DNA from 3 places in the Cobetia sp. MC34 genome. Region 1 is predicted to be linked to each of the others. Evidence: predicted binding sites of a transcription regulator. Region 1 holds the regulator's gene; each other region holds the start of a gene.

Region 1 (7,879 bases):
TCGGTGGCCGACAACATCATGGCGATTCTGGAGACCCGCAAGGACCTGGATCGCAATGGCCGCAAGGCACGCCTTGAAGAGTTGCTCGAGGAATTCAGCATCACGCACATCCGCGCCAGCGCCGGCATGAGCCTGTCCGGCGGCGAGCGTCGTCGGGTCGAGATCGCCCGTGCACTGGCCACCGAGCCGGACTTCGTATTGCTCGATGAGCCCTTCGCCGGCGTCGACCCCATCTCGGTGGGCGAGATCAAGAGCATCGTGCGCCAACTGCGCGATCGTGGCATCGGCGTGCTGATCACCGACCACAATGTGCGCGAGACGCTCGATATCTGTGACACCGCCTATATCGTCGGCGATGGCCAGATCATCGCCCACGGTGACGCGGACTCCATCCTGGCCAACCAGCAGGTGCGCGACGTCTACCTGGGCCACGAGTTCACGCTCTAGGGTCAGCGGCTGCGCTGAGTCCTCGCGAGGTAAAAGCTTCGAAAGCCGCTGCGTGATTTTATCGCGTAGCGGCTTTTTCATGTCTGACATCAGACGCATGCATGACGTCCATACCACCTTGGTGGAAACATGGCATGCAAGTTGCTTGAATATTCACGACAACCACTTGTCAGTGCCCCGAGTCACGGTATAGCGTAGTAAGCACGTTCCTTTGCCGTGAATTGACTGACTCCATGAAACCCACCCTGCAACTCCGCCTCGGCACCTCGCTGACCATGACGCCGCAGCTCCAGCAAGCGATCCAGCTGCTGCAGCTGTCGACGCTCGACCTGCGTCAGGAGATTCAGCAAGCCCTCGAGTCCAACCCCATGTTGGAGCTCGACGAGGACTACGAGTCGCTGGATGTCGTCGAGACACAGGATTCGAGCGAGATCTCCACTGCCGACTCCTCGAGCGAGATTCCCGAGGAATACCCCCTCGACAGTGACTGGTCGGACCTCTACCAGGACCACGCCGGTAGCCTGACCAGCTCCGGCAGTGGCAGCGGGAGCGAAGAAGGGCCGGACTTCGATCGCAATACCAGCGTCGAGAGCCTGCAGGACCACCTGCGCTGGCAGCTGGCGATGACCGACCTCGATGGCCGTGAACGCCAGATGGCGGAGAGCCTGATCGATGCCGTCGACGGTGCCGGTTATCTGAGTCTGTCACTCGATGAGCTGGTCGATGGCCTGCGCGGCCAGGGCCTGCCCGGCCTCAAGGCCTCCGAACTCGAGCAGGTATTGCTGCGTCTGCAGCAGTTCGACCCGACCGGCGTCTTCGCCCGTGATCTGCGCGAATGCCTGCTGCTGCAACTGGCACTGCTGCCGGATGACCTGCCGCTGCTGGCGCAGGCGCGCCGCCTGGTACGTCAATTCCTCGAGGCACTGGGCAACGATGACCGCAAGCTGCTCAAGCGCCGCCTGAGCCTTGACGATGACGAGCTGGATCACGTCATCCGCCTGGTACGCGCGCTCGATCCGCGTCCGGCATCCGCCTGGGGCGAGCCCGCCAGCGATTACGTGATCCCTGATCTGCTGGTGCGCCATACCCGCCATGGCTGGCAGGTCGAGCTCAACCCGGAAGCGCTGCCCAAGCTGCGCATCCAGCCGGAATACGCCGCGCTGATCAAGCGTGCCGACAAGTCCGCCGACAACACCTTCCTCAAGGACAACCTGCAGGAAGCGCGCTGGCTGATGAAGAGCCTGTCATCACGCAATGACACCCTGCTCAAGGTCGGCCGCGAGATCATGGCGCGCCAGATCGACTTCCTCGAGCAAGGCGAGGAAGGCATGAAGCCGCTGATTCTGGCCAACATCGCCGAAGTGGTCGAGATGCACGAATCGACCATCTCGCGGGTCACGACCCAGAAGTACATCCACACCCCGCGCGGCGTCTTCGAGCTCAAGTTCTTCTTCTCGAGCCAGGTCGGTGGCAGCGGCAGTGGCGACGCCCACTCAAGCACCGCCATTCGTGCCCGCATCCGCAAGCTGATCGCGGAAGAGCCGGCCCGCAAGCCTCTCTCCGACTCGCGGCTGGTCGATCTGCTCGCCAGCGATGGCATCGAGGTCGCACGCCGTACCGTGGCCAAGTATCGCGAGGCGATGGGCATCCCCTCCTCCAGCGAGCGCAAGCGTCTGGCCTGAGGCGTCACCTGCGGCTGCCATGCCCTGCTTTCACCTCCACAATGGCAGCCGCCGCCAACCTCAAGCGCTGGATTTTCCGCTCATCAGCCTCTGACTTCGCGGGCAGCGGTACGCCTGTCGCGCGCTCGGTCATGCCGTCAACCGCTCATCAATTGCCCGTCATGGGCCATGACGGCGCGCAGGATGACGGTAAAAAACCGCCGTTCCGGCAGCGTCATTCACCGTCAATCGCATGTTTTTAAAGTCACTTTTGCGCGTATTGCACCTGGATGACACCCGGAGAACCTCCCGGAACGCCGCTTGCTCCACGCAATCGAAGCGCCTGAAAGGCGACGTACATGCAGGCATTGGCGACGAAAACCCGCCTTCTTGCGCGTCTTTCACGCACCACCCACCAGACGTGCCCTTGAAGTCCACTCCGTTACCCCTCAATGAGTTGAAGACAAGCACTGAGCCACGATGCAGCGCAGCGTTGATCTTTGCGCAAAGCTTGGGCATTGTCGGTACAGACGCTCACGACATCTGACGCCACTGGCAAGGGTGCGAAAACATCGCCAGACGGTGGCCGTCAAGCCTGTTGCAGAGCGTCCGATCAGGGTTTGCTCGTAGTCAAAAAGGGTTACAATTGAATGGCAACCCGCTGGATAAAGGAGCGTGTCCATGCAAGTGAATATCACCGGGCATCATGTGGAACTTACCGATCCTCTCCGCGATTACGTCAACGAGAAGCTCGCTCGCCTCGAACGGCATTACGACAACATCACCAATGTTCAGGTGACACTGTCGATCGAGAAGGAGCGCCAGCAGGCTGCCTGCACCTTGCACGCGGCAGGCGCTGACCTCCACGCCCTGGCAGAAGACCCCAACATGTACGCTGCCATCGACGCGCTCGCCGACAAGCTGGATCGCCAGCTGGTCAAACACAAGGAAAAGTCCCAGGCTCGCTCTCAGGGCACCGGGACCCGTTGACCTTCAGCCATGACACTTGATCAGATCCTTCCCCCCGAGCGCACGCTTTACGGTGTCCCCGGGGGGAGCAAGAAGCGGGTGCTTGAATTCTTCAGCACCTTCATCGCACAGAACATTCCCAGCCTGGATAGCCAGGAAGTCTTCTCGCGCCTGATCGGGCGCGAGAGACTGGGGTCGACCGGCATTGGCCACGGTGTGGCCGTGCCCCATGCACGCAGCCCGCATTGCAAGACGCCAATCGCTGCGTTTCTGAAGCTCGGTGAACCCATCGACTTCGATGCCATCGACGGAGAACCCATCGATCTGCTGTTCGTGCTGCTGGTGCCTGAGGAAGCGGATGAAACTCATCTGACGCTGCTCGGGCAGGTCGCGGAATTGCTCAATTCCCCGACCAATCGCTCGGCCCTGCGCCAGGCAGACAGCCAGCGTGCACTCTTTGAGGCATTGACCCAAGCCATCGCCGAATTACCGGCGCGCTGAATGACAGGCCCGGACATCGTCCGGGCTTTCGTCTTGCTGGCCTCCCATCGGCCGACGTACAGCGCACTGATAGCGGGCAGCCTTCTGCCCCACCCCTGCATTCTTTCGACGTTGACCTCGCCCTTGGAGAGCACTTCATGAAGATCGTGATCATCAGCGGCCGCTCCGGCTCCGGGAAATCCATCGCTCTCCAGGCGCTAGAAGACATTGGCTACTATGCCATCGACAATCTGCCCGGCATGCTGCTGGCGCCACTGGTCGATCAGCTCGAAAAGGACAGCCCGGCGCGCCGGCGCATCGCGGTCTCCATCGATGCCCGCAACCTGCCGGAAGCCTTGACCCGCTTCCCCGAATTGCTCGACAACGTCCGCCAGAGCGGCATGGACGTGCAGGTCGTCTACCTGACCACCGATTCGCGGGTGCTGCTGGAACGCTACTCGGCGACCCGTCGTCGTCACCCTCTGACGCGCGACAACGACCACACCCTGGCCGAGGCCATCGAGATCGAGCAGAAGACGCTCGCTCCCATCCGCCAGAAGGCCGATCTGGTCATCGACTCGACCAACCTGAGCGTGCACGACCTGCGCTCGCGGATCACCGAGCAGGTCGCCCAGCACAGCTCCCGCCACCTGACGCTGACCTTTGAATCTTTCGGCTTCAAGCATGGCGTGCCGACCGATGCCGACATGGTGTTCGATGCCCGCTGCCTGCCCAACCCGTACTGGGACATCAATCTGCGCGGCGATACCGGTCGCGATGACAGCGTGGCCGAATTCCTGCAGCGCTACCCCACCGTCCAGGCGATGCATGACGATATCGCTGGCTGGCTGGAACGCTGGCTGCCCGCCTATCAGGACAGCAACCGCAGCTACCTGACGGTATCCGTGGGCTGCACCGGCGGCCAGCATCGCAGCGTCTACCTGTGCGAGCAGCTGGCGAGCTACTTTGCCGAGCGCCTACCTGAGGTGCGCCTGCGTCACCGCGAGCTGGGCATCCATACCGCGCTGAGCAACGCGGGTGAGACAGGTGATCAGCAAGAGCATCAGCAGGAGCATCAGCAGGAGCATCGCGATGGCCTCTCGTGAGCTGACGCTGACCAACCGCCGCGGGCTGCACGCCCGCGCTGCCACCAAGCTGGTCAATTGCTGTGCGCCCTATTGCGCGACGGTGATGGTCAGCCATGGCGAGCGACGCGCCAATGCAGCCAATGTGATGGCATTGCTGATGCTGGCCGCCCCCTGCGGCACCACGTTGCTGATCGATGTCGAGGGCGAACAGGCCGATGAGGCGATGCTGGCCATCGAGGCGCTGTTCGAAGCGCGTTTCGAGGAAGACGAATAACCGCCACTGACAGCGCTGTGCATTTGCGCTGTGTGTTAGCGCTGTACATCAGGGATGTGCATCGCGGCTCATTCGTCTGGCTCTCGCCTCCTTGCCCCTTTCACCCTTTGCGCACAGCCTTCCTTTAGGCCCTCCCCCTTTTCGGTCAGCCCCTCGCGCAGCTTCCTTGGGCAGCTCCATCACTGCTCACGCAGGATGTCTGTGCCTGTTCTTGCACCTGTCCTTGCGCCTACCCTTGTACCAATCCCAACACCTATCCTTGCGCCTGGCAGCCATGCAACGCTGCTTTTTCGCCAGTAGCGGAACGCGGATTGTCCTTTCGATAAGAAACACTGTTTTCTTTTGTCGACGCGCCCCCCTACGCCAATGGTAGAATCAGCGCTGTCCTTCATGTCGACAGGGGAAGCCGACAGATGAGCAAGACGTCTCGTAAACTCAAGCCAAGACTTGATCGCCTGTCACAGGCGCTGGAAAGCGGCGAGCTGGAACAGGCAAGACGCATGCTCAATCGCGGCCTCGCGCCAGTGGACGTGGCCCACCTGCTGGAATCCTCGCCCCCCAAGGAGCGTAATCTGCTCTGGGAGCTGGTCGATGCCGAGCTGCAGGGCGATGTCCTTCAATACCTTGGCGAAGACATCCAGACCGACTTCCTCAAGGACATGGACGCCGTCGACGTTCTCGCCGCCACCGAGAACCTGGAACCGGATGATGTCGCCGACATTCTGCAGCGCCTGCCGAATGCGGTGATTCTCGAGGTCCTCGACTCCATGGAGGCGCAGGAGCGCCTGCGCGTCGAAACGGTACTGTCCTTCCCGGAGGACACCGCCGGCGGCCTGATGAACACGGACACCATCACCATTCGTCCGGACATCACCCTGGATGTGGTGCTGCGCTACATCCGCCGCCACGAGCGCCTGCCCGACTCCACCGATACCCTGCTGGTCGTCTCACGCCGTGATGAATTCATCGGTGCGCTGCCCATCAATCGCCTGCTGGTCTCGGACCCCGGCGTCACGGTGCGCGAAGTGATGGACACCGACAGCGTGGTGATTCCGGCCCTGATGCCGGAAACCGAAGTCGCCTCACTGTTCGAGAAGCACGACCTGATCTCGGCGCCCGTGGTCGGCGGCGATGGCAACCTGCTGGGTCGCATCACCATCGATGACGTGGTCGACGTCATCCGCGGCGACGCCGAGCACCAGGTGATGTCGATGGCGGGGATGGATGAGGACGAAGACACCTTCTCTCCGGTGATGCGAACCTCATGGCGCCGCGCCGTCTGGCTCGGCATCAACCTGCTGACCGCCTTCATGGCCTCCGCCGTGATCGGCATGTTCGAAGGCACCATCCAGAAGATCACCGCGCTGGCCGTACTGATGCCCATCGTCGCCAGCATGGGCGGCATCGCGGGCTCTCAGGCACTCACCGTCCTGATTCGCGGCATCGCGCTGGGGCACGTCAAGAGCGGCAATGTCCGCTGGCTACTCAAGCGCGAGGTCATCGTCGCGGGACTCAACGGCCTGTTATGGGCCGTGGTGGTGGCGGGCATCGCCATCGTGTGGTTCGGGGATGTCCAGCTGGGGGCCATCATCGGCGCCGCGATCATGATCAACCTGTTGATCGCCGCCGTGACGGGTACGCTGCTGCCGGTACTGCTCAAGAAGCTCAATATCGACCCTGCCCTCTCCGGCAGCGTGATATTGACCACCGTGACCGACGTGATCGGCTTCATGGCCTTCCTGGGGCTGGCGACCTGGCTCTATCTGTAATACGCCCGACGGGTTCCAGTGACTGCTCCAGAAAACAACACGGCCGCTCCCTCGGGAGCGGCCGTGTTGCATCTCGCCTGTCGCGCGATCAGAGAAGCCTCAGCGATCAGCCTTCCAGCGCTTCGTCTTCGCCTTCGGACATGCCCGCAACGGTCATGCCATCGATCAGCCAGCTACCGCTGTGGATGCTGCCACGCGTATCGACATCATCGCCGACCGCCAGCAGATTGGCCGCCATGTCGCGCAGGTTGCCGGCAATGGTGAACTCCTCGACCGCATGCTGGATCTCGCCGTTCTCGACCCAGAAACCGGAGGCGCCACGAGAGTAGTCACCGGTGACGCCGTTGACGCCCTGGCCCATCAGCTCGGTCACCAGCACGCCGGTGCCCATCTGCTTGAGCATCTCATCGAGCGAGGTCAGCGGCGCGGTGATGCGCACGTTGCGCGCGCCGCCGGCGTTGCCGGTGGTCTGCATGTTCAGGCGACGGGCGCTGTAGGCGCTCAGCATGTAGCTCTGCACCTTGCCGTCGGCAAAGTAGACATTGTCACGCGTCGCGACGCCATCGTTGTCGAAGGCGGCGCTGGACATGCCACCGACTTCCCGCGGCTTCTCGCCCAGCGTGAACCAGTCGGGGAACAGCGGCTGCCCCAGGCTATCGCACAGGAAGCTGGACTCACGGTACAGCGAGCCGCCGGCGATGGCAGACAGGTAGTGACCGACCAGCCCGGCCGACATCTGCGGGTCGAACAGCACCGGCATGCGGCCCGTCGCGACCTTGCGCGCATTCAGACGCGCCAGCGTACGGCGCGCGGCTTCACGCCCCACCGACTCGGGGGAGCGCAGGTCCGCCGGATTGCGCACGCTGGTGTAGTCATAGTCACGCTGCATGCCCTGTGCATCCTTGGCGATCAGCATGCACGACATCGAGTGGCGGCTGCCGCACTGGCTGGCCAGGAACCCATGGCTGTTGCCATAGACCTGCACGCCTTCACCACTGGAGAAGCTGGCGCCTTCGGACTGCGCGATGCCTTCCACTTCCAGCCCGGCACGCTCACAGGCCAGCGCCAGGTCAGTCGCTTCATCGACGCTGATCGCCCAGGGATGATGCGCCTTGAGATCAGGGAAGTCGGTGGCCATCAGCTCGGCCGGCGCCAGACCGGCAAAACTGTCTTCGCCGGTATAGTGCGCGA
Region 2 (7,879 bases), on a different contig from region 1:
AATCCCCGGCAGGAACTGACCCAACGCCGCCCCGGCAATTGCCGCCCCACTCATGCCCAGGAAACCACGACGCGAACGCGATGATGGAGAGCCCTTCTCAACCGCCTGAACCACAGAAGACTCCTGCAGATCCTTCTCGACTACGTCTGTCATCGTGTGTCCTTTGTCTATCGCTGCTGCCCTTCCCCCTCGTGTGAAGCCACACGGGCAATCGGGAGCAAGCCGTTGTTTTTGTATGTGCTAATAAAGCACCACCAACGTATAAGACTTTGGTGAGAGGCACAACGAAACGACGCGCCGGATCGCGCAACCATGCGCCGCGGCAAGGGCAACCCCTCGGGGAAGTCGCGCACTGCATTGTGAGCGCTCGGTAAAGCAGATAAATAAACTGCTCATGACACGAAGACGCCGGCCATTGGCCGGCGTCTTGAATCCCATTCAAAGCTGAATCATCCAGTAGATTCCTGAGCAATCTCCCTGATGACCAGGCTACCCAGCTGACGAGTGTTGTGCGGATTGCCGTTGCCATTCACCAGCGGCAGATTCAACTGTTTTGCCAATTCACGCAGCACTGGCTGAACAGGGCTCACTGACTGCATCCCCTGACCATCATCACGCTCGACTTCGATGCTGCCGTTCTCAAGCTCACGAACAAGACAAGACGCGAACATGACTTCACGCACGGCTTTCAGCTCGCTGCGTGGCTTCGTAGTCTTGGCCAATCGAGACAACGAGATACTCTGCTTGCCCGCGCGCTCCGGCGACATCAGCGACCGGGCCTCTTCCACTGTGGCATCCAGCAACTTCTCGATCTGCATCTCTTCTGTATTGATACGCAGGATGATGATGCGCTCCACTTCATCCAACGAACGGGGATTGAAAGCAACATTGCCCCCACCGCCCATCATCGCAGTGGTTTTGACCGAGATTCGCTCACCGTCACCGCTTACCACGTCATAGCCGCGCTGATTCACCTCGGTCGCCATCTGACCATTGGTGATCAATGCAGCGTAAAGCTCACCAATGCGTCCGCAAAGATGACGTAGCTCAGTCGGCGGCACGCCCCAGTTCAGTTCTCGCTCGAACCAGGCCATTGCCTCACCCAAGGATTGGATGATCTGCATCTGTGAAAGTGCCATGATCAACTACTCATAGAAGGTTTACATATGCATAATGCATTTATATTACGGCCTTATACGCTCTTCAAAACGGACTGACTTGTTCATCACTTTCAGTTTTGCAAGAGAAATCTGAAACTGCCCGTTACTAGGTAATTTCTTTTCAGAAAACTGCTGCCAGACTAATGACCCAGGGCCATTATAGATTTCTTCAAAGCTACCATCGGGTAAAATCTTGATCACAATTGCATGCTCGGGCTCACTGCGAAATGCAACCGATTTCGCTTGTGTTGCCTTGATTTCGATCTTGGTACCGCACTTGGCGATAGCGTCATACCCTTTGTTGGAAGCAGTCAAAAGCTCTAGATCATATGCATTGGCAACTAGACACTCTCCTAGACTCCCTACCATATGGCCATCCGGAGTGAAATGTCGCCCGGGGAACATTTCTTCCAGCTCATTAACAATATTATATAAGTCGCCTACCAAGCTTTTGAGTTTATTTTTATCCACAATTTAGTCATCAATTATCCAAGGTAATCACATATTATCTTTACCATATTTTGAAAACAACCAATTGTGTATTAAAAATATCTCTGGATTTCTCTCTCACTGGTCACTGGATAGCACTCACTCTCGACTGACTTCACCAAGGTGCAAGAGACGGAGAAATTCATCAAATTGGTGCAGCGTACGCTTTCGATATGCATATCCATGCTGCATGAAATCTTATATAGCATTGTTTTATATGAAGAAATTCTCTCCGGCACACTTCCTGCTAGACATTCACCGAGGCACCGATAGGCATACAACAATCGAAAATCTACACCAATGGAGCGCTAGGGTTCCGGTGACTGGCTGATAGCCGTCACGACTGGTCCGAGAGCACTCGACCTCCAAGCTGGGGGTTACACGGCGGGACAAAAGCCCGGGAGACGCAAAGCCTGTAAAGGTCGGCGCCTCTCACTTTTTCCGCCGGAGATAACGACAATGACCCAGCTCACTCGCCTTTCCCAGTCCGCGACTTCCCCCTCGGATGCCAGCGCCCAGGTGTCATCCGCTGCTGTCTCATCTGCTTCATCCGCCGTTTCCCGAAACGCTTCCAGACGTGCTGCGCTGGCCGGCGCCCTGCTGCTTGGCGCATCGCTGAGCCCGCAGGCCATGGCGCAGGATTCCTTCAGCGTGTGCTGGTCGGTGTATGCCGGCTGGATGCCGTGGGAATACGCGGACACCCAGGGCATCGTCGACAAGTGGGCCAGGAAGTACGACATCAATATCGATGTGGTGCAGGTCAACGATTACGTCGAGTCCATCAATCAGTACACCTCCGGCAATGTCGATGGCTGCGCCATGACCAACATGGACGCCCTCACCCTCCCCGCCGCCAGCAGCGTCGATTCCACCGCGCTGATTCTGGGCGACTACTCCGATGGCAATGACGGCGTGATGGTCCGCGATGGCGATTCCATCGAGTCCCTGAAGGACCGCGAGGTCAATCTGGTGCAGTTCAGCGTCTCCCACTACCTGCTGGCACGCGCGCTGGACAGCGTCGGCATGAGCGAGCGCGATCTCACCACCACCAATACCGGCGATGCCGACATCGTGGCGCTGGCCAGCAACACCGACACCCAGGCGGTGGTGACCTGGAACCCGCAGCTGGCCACGCTCAAGGAGATGCCCGGCTACACCGAAGTCTTCAACTCCAGCGACATCCCCGGCGAGATTCTCGACCTGATGGTCGTCAATACCCAGACGCTGAAGGACAACCCGGACTTCGGCCACGCACTGGTCGGTGCCTGGTATGAGGTGATGGAGAAGATGAAGGCCGGTGACGAAGCCGCCCTCTCCCAGATGGCCGATGCCGCCGGCACCGACCTCGCCGGCTATCAGTCCCAGCTGGCCGCGACCCACATGTACTACACCCCCGCCGAGGCCGTGGCCGCCTTCAATGCGCCGAGTCTCAAGGACACCATGCAGCACATCGCCGACTTCAGCTTCGCGCAGGGCCTGTTGGGCGAAGGCGCCCCGGATGCCGGCTTCATCGGTATCGAGACCCCCGCCGGCGTCATCGGCAATGAAGGCAACGTGATGCTGCGCTTCGACCCGAGCTACACCGCCGCACTGGCCGACAGCCAGTAACGCCACGCGGTGGATGCCGCACACGCTCCGCGGGGCAGCCTGCCTCGCGGAACGTGAACCGACCGCCTCCCTCGACCGCACCCTCGTTCGCACCCGTGGAGCCCGCGCATGAAACGCCTGATCAATCTGACACCCTCCCGTGGTGGCCGCTGGCTGCTCGGTGGCCTGCCCTTCGCGCTGCTGGCCATCCTTTACATCGTGCAGTCCAACCAGCGACTGCTCGACAACCCGAATGACCGCCTGCTGCCGTCCTTCGCCGCCATGGGCGAGTCGTTCTCGCGACTGGCCACCGAGGTCAACGTGCGCACCGGCGATCTGCCGCTGTGGACCGACACCTTCGCCAGTCTCGAACGCCTGCTGGCCGGCGTGCTGATCAGTGCGCTGATCGGCCTGACCGTCGGCCTGCTCACCGGTGGCCTGCCGCTGCTGCGCGCCAAGCTGTCACCACTGATTACCGTGCTGTCCCTGATTCCGCCGATGGCGATTCTGCCGATCCTGTTCATCGCCTTCGGTACCGGCGAGCTGGCCAAGATCGCGCTGATCGTCATCGGCATCACGCCCTTCCTGATTCGCGACCTGCAGAATCAGGCCCTGCGCCTGCCCGATGAGCAGCTGATCAAGGCCCAGACGCTGGGCGCCAGCTCCTGGCAGGTGCTGACCCGCGTACTGCTGCCCCAGCTGACCCCGCGCCTTCTGAGCGCCACGCGCCTGGCACTCGGCAGCGCCTGGTTGTTCCTGATCGCCGCGGAAGCCATCGCCGCCCAGGACGGCCTCGGCTACCGCATCTTCCTGGTGCGTCGCTATCTGGCGATGGACGTCATCCTGCCCTACGTGGCCTGGATCACGCTGCTGGCCTTCCTGCTCGACCGTCTGCTGGTGCTCGTCTCGACCCGCGCCTTCCCCTGGTACCACGCTGAGGAGAGCCAATCATGAGCCTGATCCACGCCAAGGGCCTCGAGAAGCACTACGGTCAGCAGGTCGTGCTGGAACGCATGAACCTGACCGTCGAGGCCGGAGAATTCATCACCCTGGTCGGCGCCTCCGGTTGCGGCAAGACCACCTTCCTCAAGCTGCTGCTGGGCACCGAGGGCGTCTCGCGCGGTGAGCTGCTGCTCGATGGCAAGCCCATCCCCGGCGAGCCGGGCCCGGACCGCGGCATCGTCTTCCAGAAGTATTCCGTCTTCCCGCACCTCACCGTGCTGGGCAACGTGATCATGGCCGAGGAGCTGGCACGTGCCCCGCTGACCGGCAAGCTGTTCGGGGCCAAGCGCCGTGAAGCCCGGGTCGCCGCCGAAGCGCGTCTGGCGGAAGTCGGCCTGTCCCACGCACTGGACAAGTACCCGCATGAGCTGTCCGGCGGCATGCAGCAGCGCCTCGCCATCGCCCAGGCGCTGATGATGAAGCCGCGCATCCTGCTGCTGGATGAGCCCTTCGGCGCGCTGGACCCGGGCATCCGCAAGGACATGCACCAGCTGATCCTGCGCCTGTGGGAAGAACAGCAGCTGACCATCTTCATGATCACCCATGACCTCAAGGAAGCCTTCGAGCTGGGCTCGCGCGTCTGGGTGTTCGACAAGGTGCGTGTCGATGCGCAGGCCTATGGCTCGACCATCACCTATGACCTGCCCACCGAGCGCAGCAAGGCCAACACGACGTCACGCCAGCCGGGTGCTCGCCCACCAGGCTCTGACCAGACGACGCTCGAGCGCGAGCACGAAACGCTGACGACACCAGCCCACTCCGTTTCCCAAGCCACTCTCACCGGAGGCCAATTCAATGAACATACCGCTTGATGCCGCAACCGCCGCCCGCACCAGCTTTACCGCGAGCTTTACTGCAAAGTACAAGACCCATCTGCCCGGCGGCCATCACTGGTCGATGCGCATGCCGCGTGGCAGCGCGCTCAAGCTGACCGCGAGCGAGGCCAACGCCAATGTCGGCCTGGTGATGTACAACCCGCTGGATACGCTTGAGCGCCTCAATCTGCCGGATACCCTCAAGGGTCAGCACACCTTCCGCCTCACCGAAGGCCACTGCCTGTATTCCGACATGGGCCGTATCTTCGCCTCCATCATCCAGGACGATCTCGGCTGGCATGACAGCGCCAGCGGCAACCTGATGGAGCACCACTTCGCCGCCAAGGGCTGGCACAAGAAGGCCTATCAGCAAGCCTTCAATGACTTCACGCCCAGCGGCCACGACAGCCTGCTGATCGAGATGGCCAAGTACGGTCTGGGCGAGCGCGACCTGTGCGCCAACCTCAACCTGTTCTCCCGCGTGCGCGCCGATGAAGACGCCAATCTGCACTACGTCGCGGACCACTGTGCCGCCGGCAACAGCGTCACCCTGCGCTTCGAGATGGACACCCTCGTCATGCTGCACACCTGTCCGCATCCGCTGGACCCCGCCGAGGACTATCCGCTGCGCGGCGTGGACATGACCTTCGGCACCGCGACGCCGATGGATGAGCACGACGCCTGCTATCTGTCGCGCCCCGAGAATGCCCGCGCCTACGCCAACAACCAGCTCTATCACCTGGCGGGCTGAGGCGTCCCCCGACAGCAGACGGAGGCCACGCCGACTGGCTCGTGGCAACTGGAAACGACGCCCCAGATGACAAGGACAAAGGACATCCCAATGTGCACCTCGACACTTGAACACCCCCATGCCCACACCCCGGCCGCGACGGACGGCGCCCCGCTGAGCTACGCCGACCCCGCACAGCAGCCGCGCGAGCTTGAGCGCACCGTCGAGGCCGGCGATCACTTCATCGGCCTGGTCCGCGCCGGCCAGCACCTGCGTATCACCGACCTGCATGGCAATCAGGCCGCCGACACCCTGTTCTTCTCAGCCGACGACACCGCCGAGCGTTACAGCGCGATGGACACCGTGCGCGAGCAGGGCAAGGTCTACCTGACCACCGGCACGGTGCTCTATTCCACCCGTGGCCGGGCGCTGCTGACCATCACCGGCGATACCTGCGGTCGGCATGACACCTTGGGCGGTGCCTGCTCCAGCGAGTCCAACACCGTGCGTTACGACCTGGAGAAGCGCCACATGCACTCCTGTCGCGACAACTGGATGCTGGCCATCGCCCGCTACCCGAAGTACGACCTGACCAAGCGCGACATCGGCCACAACATCAACTTCTTCATGAACGTGCCGGTCACCGCCGATGGCGGCCTGAGCTTCGAGGATGGCCTGTCCGGCCCGGGCAAGTACGTCGAGATGGTCGCCGAGCGTGATGTCTACGTGCTGCTCTCCAACTGCCCGCAGCTCAACAACCCCTGCAATGGCTACGACCCGACACCGGTCGCCATCCGCATCAGCGACTCGCCCTTGGGCTGATCGGCCGAGCTGATCGGCCGAGCTGATCCGCCGAGCTGACAGCGAAGCTTTCGAACACGCATACGACAAGAAACGGCCGAGCCCCGCCTGACGATGTCATCTCTCCTGCATCACTCGTCAGCCCCCAAGGCTCTGCCCGGCTACCGGACGACCGGCAGCTCACAGTTTGAAGGCGGGACGACCCGCCGCCGGAAGGATGACTCCGTCATGTTCCACAAGGTCCTGATTGCCAACCGTGGCGCCATCGCCACCCGAATCCAGCGCACGCTGCGTGCCCTCGGTGTCCAGAGCGTCGCCGTCTACGCAGAAGCCGACCGTGAATCCCCCTTCGTACGCGAGGCCGATGAAGCCTACAGCCTCGGCGAAGGTGCCGCCGCCGAGACCTATCTCGACATCGACAAGCTGATCGCCATCGCCCGCGAGAGCGGCGCCCAGGGCGTGCACCCGGGCTATGGTTTCCTGTCCGAGAACACCCGCTTCATCCAGGCCTGTGACGCCGCCGGCCTGGTCTTCCTCGGCCCGACCGTCGAGCAGATCCACGCATTCGGCCTCAAGCACGAAGCGCGCACCATCGCCGAGAACGCCGGCGTGCCGCTGGTGCCCGGCACCGGCCTGCTGGACGATGTCGCGAGCGCACTGAGCGAGGCCGCCCGTATCGGCTATCCGGTGATGCTCAAGTCCACCGCCGGCGGCGGCGGCATCGGCATGCAGGTCTGTGACGACGAAGCCTCCCTCAGCCGCGCCTTCGATTCGGTCAAGGGCCTAGGCGAGCGCAACTTCGGTGATGGTGGCGTCTTCCTCGAGGCGTACATCGCCCGCGCCCGTCACCTGGAAGTGCAGCTGTTCGGTGACGGCGAAGGCACGGTGATCGCGCTGGGCGAGCGCGACTGCTCCAGTCAGCGCCGCCATCAGAAGGTCATCGAGGAATGCCCGGCACCGGGCCTGCCCGAGCGCGTTCGCGAAGACATGATCGCCACCGCCATCCGCCTGGGCGAGGCCGTCAATTACCGCAGCGCCGGTACCGTCGAATTCATCTATGACGCCGAGCGTCAGGCCTTCTATTTCCTGGAGGTCAATACACGCCTGCAGGTCGAGCACGGTGTCACGGAGCTGGTGTGGGGCGTGGACATCGTCGCCTGGATGCTCAAGTTGGGCGCCGGTGAGCTGGGCAATCTGCGCGAGCTGGTCGCGCCGCTGACTCCCCGCGGCCACGCCATGCAGGCACGTGTCTATGCCGAGAATCCGCAGCACGATTTCCGCCCTTCCAGCGGTCT
Region 3 (7,879 bases), on a different contig from region 1:
TGGCAGAAAAGAACTACTGGAATGCTCAAAGCTCGGTGGCCAAAAACACTTGACCACTACACACGCTTGATTTCAGATGATCGACCGTAAACGCGTGCAAAAAATTCGGTGCAAGGGATGAGCAGATGTTTGCCATCTGGGAGGTCAAATTCAATCAGGTACGATTTGTGTTTTCTGTCCAGCGGTAAATAGCTTGCCTCATGAAAGGAGGTATAGAGGCTGCGCCCTGCTTTGTGCAAGTCGTCTAAGGAGACAATCCGCCAGCCGCCCGGAGAGAACGAAACAGGGAATGTTTTCTCCTCAAATGCGATGCGGGAGTTGCTCACGCCCTTTTCCCAGACGGAGCCGATTCTCAATAGTCCGACATGCGTTAAGACCGTCGTTCGCTTAATCACGTCTCCTAATTTGTTCTCCTGATCAATAGGTCTTAAAAATACATAAATTTTAGGGACGCTTTGTGAGCGGATATTTTTGAAGATAGGCCCGTACCACCAAACGACCAAGCGCTCAGTTTCGTCTTTAAGGGTGCCATCTTGAAAGCTAAAGGTTCTGGATTGTTTGAGAGAAACGGTCACAAGGGCGTGCTCTATGTAAACTCAACATAGAGATTGTCGCAGCAATTATTGTTTAGTCGCAACAATTGTTGAAAATGACAGCCACCGCCCACCAGCGCGACCCCACTGGCCGTGTGGTGCGGGGCGCGGAATGGCCGCTGCCCCCAGCGCTCCATGATCGGCAGACCACATACCGAGCGCACCGCCGCGACTTCCAGCGCCTCACCTTCGCCCAGTGGTGGCAAGATGCCGGACAGGCGACTGGCCAGCATCGTCTTGCCGGTGCCCGGCGGACCAGCAAATAGCAGGTTGTGGCCGCCGGCCGCGGCGATCTCCAATGCCCTGCGTGCCTGATGCTGGCCACGCACCTCACTCAGGTCGGGCTCCGGCAGGCGCGCCTGGGGAATGATCGAACACACATGCGGCGTGAGGCGCTCGCGCCCCAGCAGGTGAGCCACCAGCTCCAGCAGATGGCCCACCGCCAGTACTTCCAACTCCTCGGCGAGTGCCGCCTCGTCGGCATTGCCGCGCGGCACCACCAGCGTCCGCCCCGCCTTGCGACAGCAGAGCGCGGCTGGCAGCACACCAGTGACGGCACGGATGCTGCCATCCAGCGCCAGCTCGCCGAGGCACTCCATCGCTGCCACGGCCTCTTCCGGTATCTGCCCTGAGGCGACCAGAATCCCCAGCGCGATGGGCAGATCGAAGCGTCCGCCTTCCTTGGGGAGGTCCGCTGGCGCCAGATTGAGGGTGATGCGCCGCGCCGGAAACTCGAACCCGGCATTGAGCAGCGCACTGCGCACCCGCTCGCGACTCTCCTTCACCGCCGCTTCCGGCAAGCCGACGATGGACAGCCCCGGCAAGCCGTTGGAAAGGTGTACCTCCACCTGAACTTCCGGTGCCTCGAGACCAAGTGACGCGCGCGTGCGCAACATTGCCAATGACATGAGCCTTCCCTGCGTGATGCCGCCTCTCAGTTGCACGGCGCAATCGGAGCAGGCACTGGCCTGCCATGAGCACGAAGGCACACACCGCTGCCAACCCTCCCAGCATGGCAAACCTCATACTCCCCAGAAGGCGAGCGCCTCAACGCTCGGGCGCTCGACAATTGCCGCAAGGCTTCGCATACCCCCACGACACTGCCATGCGCCGCCTGGAAATCGTGTTCAGGTGACGATTCTGTTGCCTATAACGTAAATTTCTTTACGCCTCAGGCTCACGCAATTACTGGATACGTAACAAACAGACAGGCTGTGGATAATATTACATAATCATTGCGTGTGGACATTTTTTGAGCGCTCAAAACTTCATCATTCAAGGCACTGATACCATCGATGATCAAGCGAGCCAACGTCGGACCAGGACGCCCATAGCCCGATCTCAACCCACAAACACCAACCAACAGAAATTAAACCCAATAACTGCAGGCAGGGTGCTTGGACGATCGACTCAGTCGAGTGTTGAAAGCCATGTCAGAGATCAGATTGAGCCAGAGGAGCTCATGAGGCGCCTGGCGGAGAGGAATCAGAGAAGGCGCATGCGCTGCGTTCGAGGACTTTGCACGAGCATCGCGTCGTTGATGCCCGGGGATTGGCGCCTGAGGGCCTGGCGCTGGGTGACGGCTTACTGCTGCCTGGAGATTGAGAGCGTCTGGTGCCCTGCATCTGTGACTGCGGCTGCCATTTCAGCTTCACCCACCGCGACGCGCCCGGGGGCTGACGATGTGGGTCACTTGCCGGCATGACACTTACGCTGCCAGCATTGCCGACAAACGCTCGCGGCGAGTTAAAAGTAGCGATTTTGGCAGCATTTTCCACGCAAAAGCGCCTGTTTTGGCGCATTTCAGCGCCACCATTCGTCACATGGGCAAGGTGTGAGACCAGCTCGAGACCTGCCTGCACCAAGAAAGTGCTCATACAGGGGCGATAGCGCCCTCGAGAGAGCCACAAGAGTGCCGCCGGACGGGGACTGCTGTATATTTGATCGGTTGTCCCGGCCTCGCCGGGATGACCGCCAAGCTGTCTCACGGAACGCCGCCGATGCGCGGCAGAGAATCGTCCAACCCACGGAAAGGGCCAGCCATTCAGGACGACTTCGGCTTGTTTCAGGAGCACTACCCATGCAAGACATGCTTGCCCCGCTGGCATCCCTGGCGGATGTGATCGGCATGCTAGGCACCACTCTGGTCGTCGGCGCCTTCTTCCTGCTGCAGATCGGCAGACTCGATGCCCGCAGCCTGACCTACAACCTGATGAATCTGAGCGGGGCGATCCTGCTGTTGATCAGCCTGTGCATCAATTTCAACCTCGCCAGCTTCGTGATCGAGATCTTCTGGATCATCGCCTCAGTGGTAGGTCTGGTGCGCTGGATGCTGGGCACTCGCCCCCAGACAGCCTGAGGCCGCCCCTCAGAATCAGCGGCGCCCATGACGCAAAAAACCGCCACGCCCCGAAAGGGCGTGGCGGTTTTGGTTCAGCCGTCACCTGACGGAATCAGGCGTCGCGCTGGCGCTCGATTTCCGCGGCGTGACTGGCGGCTTCACGCTTCGCTACCGCGGCTTCCCCCTCGTCATCCACTGGCGTGGCGGGCTCGGCAGCCGGTGCATTGGCCGCTACCAGCCCCTGCTTCTCCAGCAGTGCCTCGAGGGCGATGACCTGCTTTTCCAGCGACTCGACGCGGCTGCGCGTACGCGTCAGCACATCCATCATGATGTCGAAGTCTTCACGCGAGACCAGTTCCATGCGGTCGAAGGCACCGCGCATCACCCCTTGCACGGACTTCTGCAGCTCTTCCGGGCCATGCGAGGCATCCTGCAGGCGCTCACCGATCTGCTGGGCCATACGCCCGATGACGTCATTCTTGAACATGCTGCACCTCAGCCGTTGCGGGCCGGCGGCCGCGTCGTGCGGACTGCCGGTCAGAAAATGATGACACCCCTGTACATGGGGCCGTCGTGTCCTGCTGCAAGGATACGCAACCCTGGAGTCGGGTGCATGCCCCGCATCGTCCTGCACCAGACAATCCTCATCGGCAGGCACACACCTGCACCACATTAGCACTTGCCCCCACACCCAAAGGCGCAGAAACAGCACCATTACGGTGCATGCCAGGTGACCTTCGGATTCAGCCATCTTTGCACGGGCCGAAAGACTGTCAGCCATCCTGCGATAACCAGATGAGTTACAAGGATTTTCAGCCGCATGGCACATCTCGTGCGATGCACTTGTCAGGAACAGGCCGCCAGCTCATCTAACTGGCCATGCTTAACAAGAATGATCATTCCGGTAGCGAACGGGGGCAGCACATGAAACTGATCACCGCCATCATCAAACCCTTCAAGTTGGACGACGTGCGAGAAGCACTGGCCGACAACGGCGTGCAGGGGATTACCGTCACCGAAGTGAAGGGCTTCGGACGTCAGAAGGGGCACACCGAGCTGTATCGCGGTGCCGAGTACGTCGTCGACTTCCTTCCCAAGGTCAAGATTGAAGTGGCTGTCGATGACAGCAGTGTGGAATCGGTACTGGACGCCATCACCCAGGCGGCCAACAGCGGCAAGATCGGCGACGGCAAGCTGTTCGTCACTCCGCTGGACGATGTCATCCGTATCCGCACCGGTGAACGCGGCGCCGACGCTGTCTGAGCCCCGCGCACAATAACAAGGAGAACCCCGCATGAACGAGATCATCGAGGTCAAGTACGCACTTGATACCTTCTACTTCCTGGTATGTGGCGCCCTGGTGCTATGGATGGCAGCCGGCTTTGCCATGCTCGAGGCCGGTCTGGTCCGCGCCAAGAACACCACCGAGATCCTGACCAAGAACGTGGCGCTGTTCGCCATCGCCTGCACCATGTACATGGTCGTCGGTTACCACATCATGTACTCGAGCGCCGAAGGCGGCTTCCTGCCGAGCCTGGGCTTCCTGATCGGTGCCGAGAATACCGCTGAGGAAGCGCTCGCTTCCGGTGGCGACATCTACTACAGCGCACGTTCCGACTTCTTCTTCCAGGTGGTGTTCGTGGCTACCGCCATGTCCATCGTCTCCGGTGCGGTCGCCGAGCGCATGAAGCTGTGGGCCTTCCTGGCCTTCGCCGTGGTCATGACCGGCGTCATCTATCCGGTGCAGGGTTACTGGACCTGGGGTGGCGGCTTCCTGAGCGCAGCGGGCTTCAGCGACTTCGCCGGCTCCGGCATCGTGCACATGGCCGGCGCTTCCGCCGCACTGGCAGGCGTGCTGCTGCTGGGTGCTCGCAAGGGCAAGTACGGCAAGAATGGCGAGATCAATGCCATCCCGGGCGCCAACCTGCCGCTGGCCACGCTGGGTACCTTCATCCTGTGGCTGGGATGGTTGGGCTTCAACGGCGGCTCCGAGCTGGTGCTGTCCAACATCGATGAGGCCAACGCGGTCGCTCAGGTCTTCGTCAACACCAATGCCGCTGCCTGTGGTGGTGTCATCGCCGCGCTGATCCTCGCCCGTCTGTGGTTCCGCAAGGCTGACCTGACCATGGCCCTCAACGGCGCACTGGCTGGCCTGGTCGCCATCACTGCGGGTCCGCTGGCACCGAGCGTCGGTGCTGCCACCCTGATCGGTGCCGTCGGCGGTCTGCTGGTCGTGTTCTCCATCGTCGGTCTCGACAAGCTGAAGATCGATGATCCGGTCGGCGCCATCTCCGTGCACGGTGTGGTCGGTCTCTGGGGTCTGCTGGCCGTGCCGCTGACCAATGACGATGCCACCTTCTCCGCACAGCTGCTGGGCGCCGCCTCCATCTTCGCCTGGGTGTTCATCGCAAGCTTCGTGGTGTGGCTGATCATCAAGGCCATCATGGGGATTCGCGTCAGCGAGGAAGAAGAGTACGAAGGTGTGGATCTGGCCGAATGTGGTATGGAGGCCTATCCGGAATTCACCTCCAGCCGCAAGTAAGCCTGGACGCGACAGCACCTGCAGCATCAAGACTCCCGCCACCTGGCGGGAGTCTTTTTTCCTGACTGGATAAGCGGTGTATGCTTGAGTCAGAGACCGGCGTGACGAGCAGGCCTCGTTACCCGCACCATCACCCAAGGAGAGACACGATGAAACTGGTCACTGCCATCATCAAGCCATTCAAGCTCGACGACGTGCGCGAATCCCTGTCGGAGATTGGCGTGCAGGGTATCACCGTGACCGAGGTCAAGGGATTCGGCCGCCAGAAGGGCCACACCGAGCTGTATCGGGGTGCCGAGTACGTGGTCGACTTCCTTCCCAAGGTGAAGCTGGAAGTTGCGGTGGATGACGCCATGATCGATTCCGTGATCGAGGCGATCACCAATGTCGCCAACACCGGCAAGATCGGCGACGGCAAGATCTTCGTCTCGCCGCTGGAGCAGGTCATTCGCATCCGTACCGGCGAGACCGGCAAGGACGCCGTCTGAGCCTCTGGCGCAAGCCCCTGGCACTGACGTGCTGCCCCGACGGGTGACATGAGCACACAAAAAAACCGCAGGCCATCGGCCTGCGGTTTTTTCGTTTCAGCACTTGCCGTTCATGCGTGATGCTCGCGGATCATGCTCTGCTGAGCCTCACTGCTCGACAAGCTTACTTCTCGACGAAGGCACGCTCGATCACGTAGTCACCCGGCACGCCCATCTTCGGCGAGATGGCGAAGCCGCGCGCATCCAGCATGGCGCTGATGTCGTCGAGCATCGCCGGGCTGCCACAGATCATGGCGCGGTCACGCTTCGGGTCCAGCGGCGGCAGACCGATATCCTCGAACAGCTTGCCGTTCTCGACCAGATCCGTGATGCGGCCCTGGTTGCGGAACTCCTCGCGCGTCACGGTCGGGTAGTAGATCAGCTTCTCGGCGATCTCTTCGCCCAGATACTCGTGCTTGGGCAGCTCTTCCGCGATCATGTCGGCATAGGCCAGCTCGGAGACATGGCGCACGCCGTGCATCAGGATGATCTTGTCATAGCGCTCATAGGTTTCCGGATCCTGGATGACGCTCAGGAACGGCGCCAGACCGGTGCCGGTGGAGAACAGGTAAAGGTTCTCGCCCGGCAGCAGGTCATCCAGTACCAGCGTGCCTGTCGGCTTGCGAGAGACCATGATCTGGTCGCCCGGCTGCAGGTGCTGCAGGCGTGAGGTCAGCGGGCCGTCCTGCACCTTGATGGAGAAGAACTCGAGGTGCTCCTCGTAGTTCGGGCTGGCGATCGAGTAGGCGCGCATCAGCGGCTTGCCTTCGACTTCCAGGCCGATCATCACGAACTGGCCGTTCTTGAAGCGCAGGCTGTCTTCACGCTGAGTGCGAAAGCTGAACAGCGAATCGTTCCAGTGATGGACGTCGATGACTTCGGTTGTGGTCAGACTGCTCACCTGATGGCCTCCCGGGGCGTGGCCCCTCGAATTCGATATTCTCTATTGGCATAAACAAATAACAGCTTATGACCCAATGAACTATGCAGCGATTGTAGTCACTGCAGGGTTATGCGTTAAATGGTTTATCTGGATATAGGTTATCTAGTTTACCAATATTGGTTGCGAATGAATCGCATTTCAACCTTGATCGTGCAGGGTCCGCCCGCTCTGACGGCGAATCCTGCGTTGCGTTCACTTTCGCCTCCTCATCTCTGCCCCTTCACTGCAGCATGCCCCAGGAGGTCGAATGCGCTACAGCCTTCGCCAGCTGGCCGTCTTCGTGGCGGTCGCGCGGCATGACAATGTCTCGCTGGCCGCCGACAGTCTGGCCATGTCGCAATCAGCGGCCAGTACGGCACTGGCCGAGCTGGAGCGTCAGTTCGATTGCCGGCTGTTCGATCGCCATGGCAAGCGCCTGCGGCTCAATGGTCTGGGGCGTGAGCTGCTGCCCAAGGCAATCGCGCTGCTGGACCAGGCCGAGGAACTGGAGCAGCTGCTCGGTCAGCAGGACGCCACCGGCTCGCTGGAGATCGGCGCGACGCTGACCATCGGCAACTATCTGGCGCCTCAGATCATCGGTGACTTTCTGCATCATCACCCCGCCAGTCGCGTCGAGCTGCACGTGCACAACACCCATCAGCTGATCGACAAGCTGGTGCACTTCGAACTGGACATCGGGCTGGTGGAAGGCGAGGTGGAGCATCCGCTGCTGGAGGCGACCCACTGGGTCAGTGATCGGCTGAGCATCTTCTGTGCGCCGTCACACCCGCTGGCACAGGGCGAGGTCACGCTTGAGCGCCTGCTGGCGGCACGCTGGATCATGCGCGAGCGTGGCTCCGGCACACGCGGCACCTTCGAGCAGGCATTGCGCCCACATCTGGACGGGCCTTCGACCAGCGTTTCCCAGCGCCTCGACATCATGCTGGAGCTGGA

The links. The regulator sigma-54, encoded in region 1, starts transcription at its own class of promoters, with help from an activator protein. The targets are predictions, from matches to a motif close to TGGCACNNNNNTTGCTNT.
Region 2: a site for sigma-54 is predicted at 1,883-1,900, ahead of IZU87_RS13980 (putative urea ABC transporter substrate-binding protein). Genes of this name have one in related genera too.
Region 3: a site for sigma-54 is predicted at 3,756-3,773, ahead of IZU87_RS09790 (P-II family nitrogen regulator). Genes of this name have one in related genera too.

The regions. Positions count from the first base shown of each region.
Region 1 is NZ_JADPPY010000001.1:259,579-267,457, forward strand. It holds gene lptB (LPS export ABC transporter ATP-binding protein) at 1-447, shown strand, start outside; gene IZU87_RS01155 (RNA polymerase factor sigma-54) at 681-2,129, shown strand; gene hpf (ribosome hibernation-promoting factor, HPF/YfiA family) at 2,790-3,098, shown strand; gene IZU87_RS01165 (PTS sugar transporter subunit IIA) at 3,108-3,578, shown strand; gene rapZ (RNase adapter RapZ) at 3,716-4,663, shown strand; gene IZU87_RS01175 (HPr family phosphocarrier protein) at 4,650-4,919, shown strand; gene mgtE (magnesium transporter) at 5,333-6,688, shown strand; gene pmbA (metalloprotease PmbA) at 6,795-7,879, opposite strand, start outside.
Region 2 is NZ_JADPPY010000031.1:13,988-21,866, reverse strand. It holds gene IZU87_RS13995 (pyridoxal phosphate-dependent aminotransferase) at 1-153, opposite strand, end outside; gene IZU87_RS13990 (DUF6998 domain-containing protein) at 450-1,139, opposite strand; gene IZU87_RS13985 (DUF6998 domain-containing protein) at 1,185-1,631, opposite strand; guanidine-I (ykkC/yxkD leader) riboswitch at 1,947-2,055, shown strand; gene IZU87_RS13980 (putative urea ABC transporter substrate-binding protein) at 2,109-3,257, shown strand; gene IZU87_RS13975 (ABC transporter permease) at 3,366-4,190, shown strand; gene IZU87_RS13970 (ABC transporter ATP-binding protein) at 4,187-5,050, shown strand; gene IZU87_RS13965 (urea amidolyase associated protein UAAP1) at 5,034-5,804, shown strand; gene IZU87_RS13960 (urea amidolyase associated protein UAAP2) at 5,895-6,605, shown strand; gene uca (urea carboxylase) at 6,813-7,879, shown strand, end outside.
Region 3 is NZ_JADPPY010000014.1:88,621-96,499, reverse strand. It holds partial or broken gene IZU87_RS09815 (IS3 family transposase) at 1-53, shown strand, start outside; gene IZU87_RS09810 (hypothetical protein) at 57-575, opposite strand; partial or broken gene IZU87_RS09805 (YifB family Mg chelatase-like AAA ATPase) at 656-1,501, opposite strand; gene IZU87_RS09800 (CBU_0592 family membrane protein) at 2,674-2,952, shown strand; gene IZU87_RS09795 (accessory factor UbiK family protein) at 3,047-3,421, opposite strand; gene IZU87_RS09790 (P-II family nitrogen regulator) at 3,859-4,197, shown strand; gene IZU87_RS09785 (ammonium transporter AmtB) at 4,229-5,476, shown strand; gene glnK (P-II family nitrogen regulator) at 5,626-5,964, shown strand; gene IZU87_RS09775 (ferredoxin--NADP reductase) at 6,128-6,904, opposite strand; gene IZU87_RS09770 (LysR family transcriptional regulator) at 7,194-7,879, shown strand, end outside.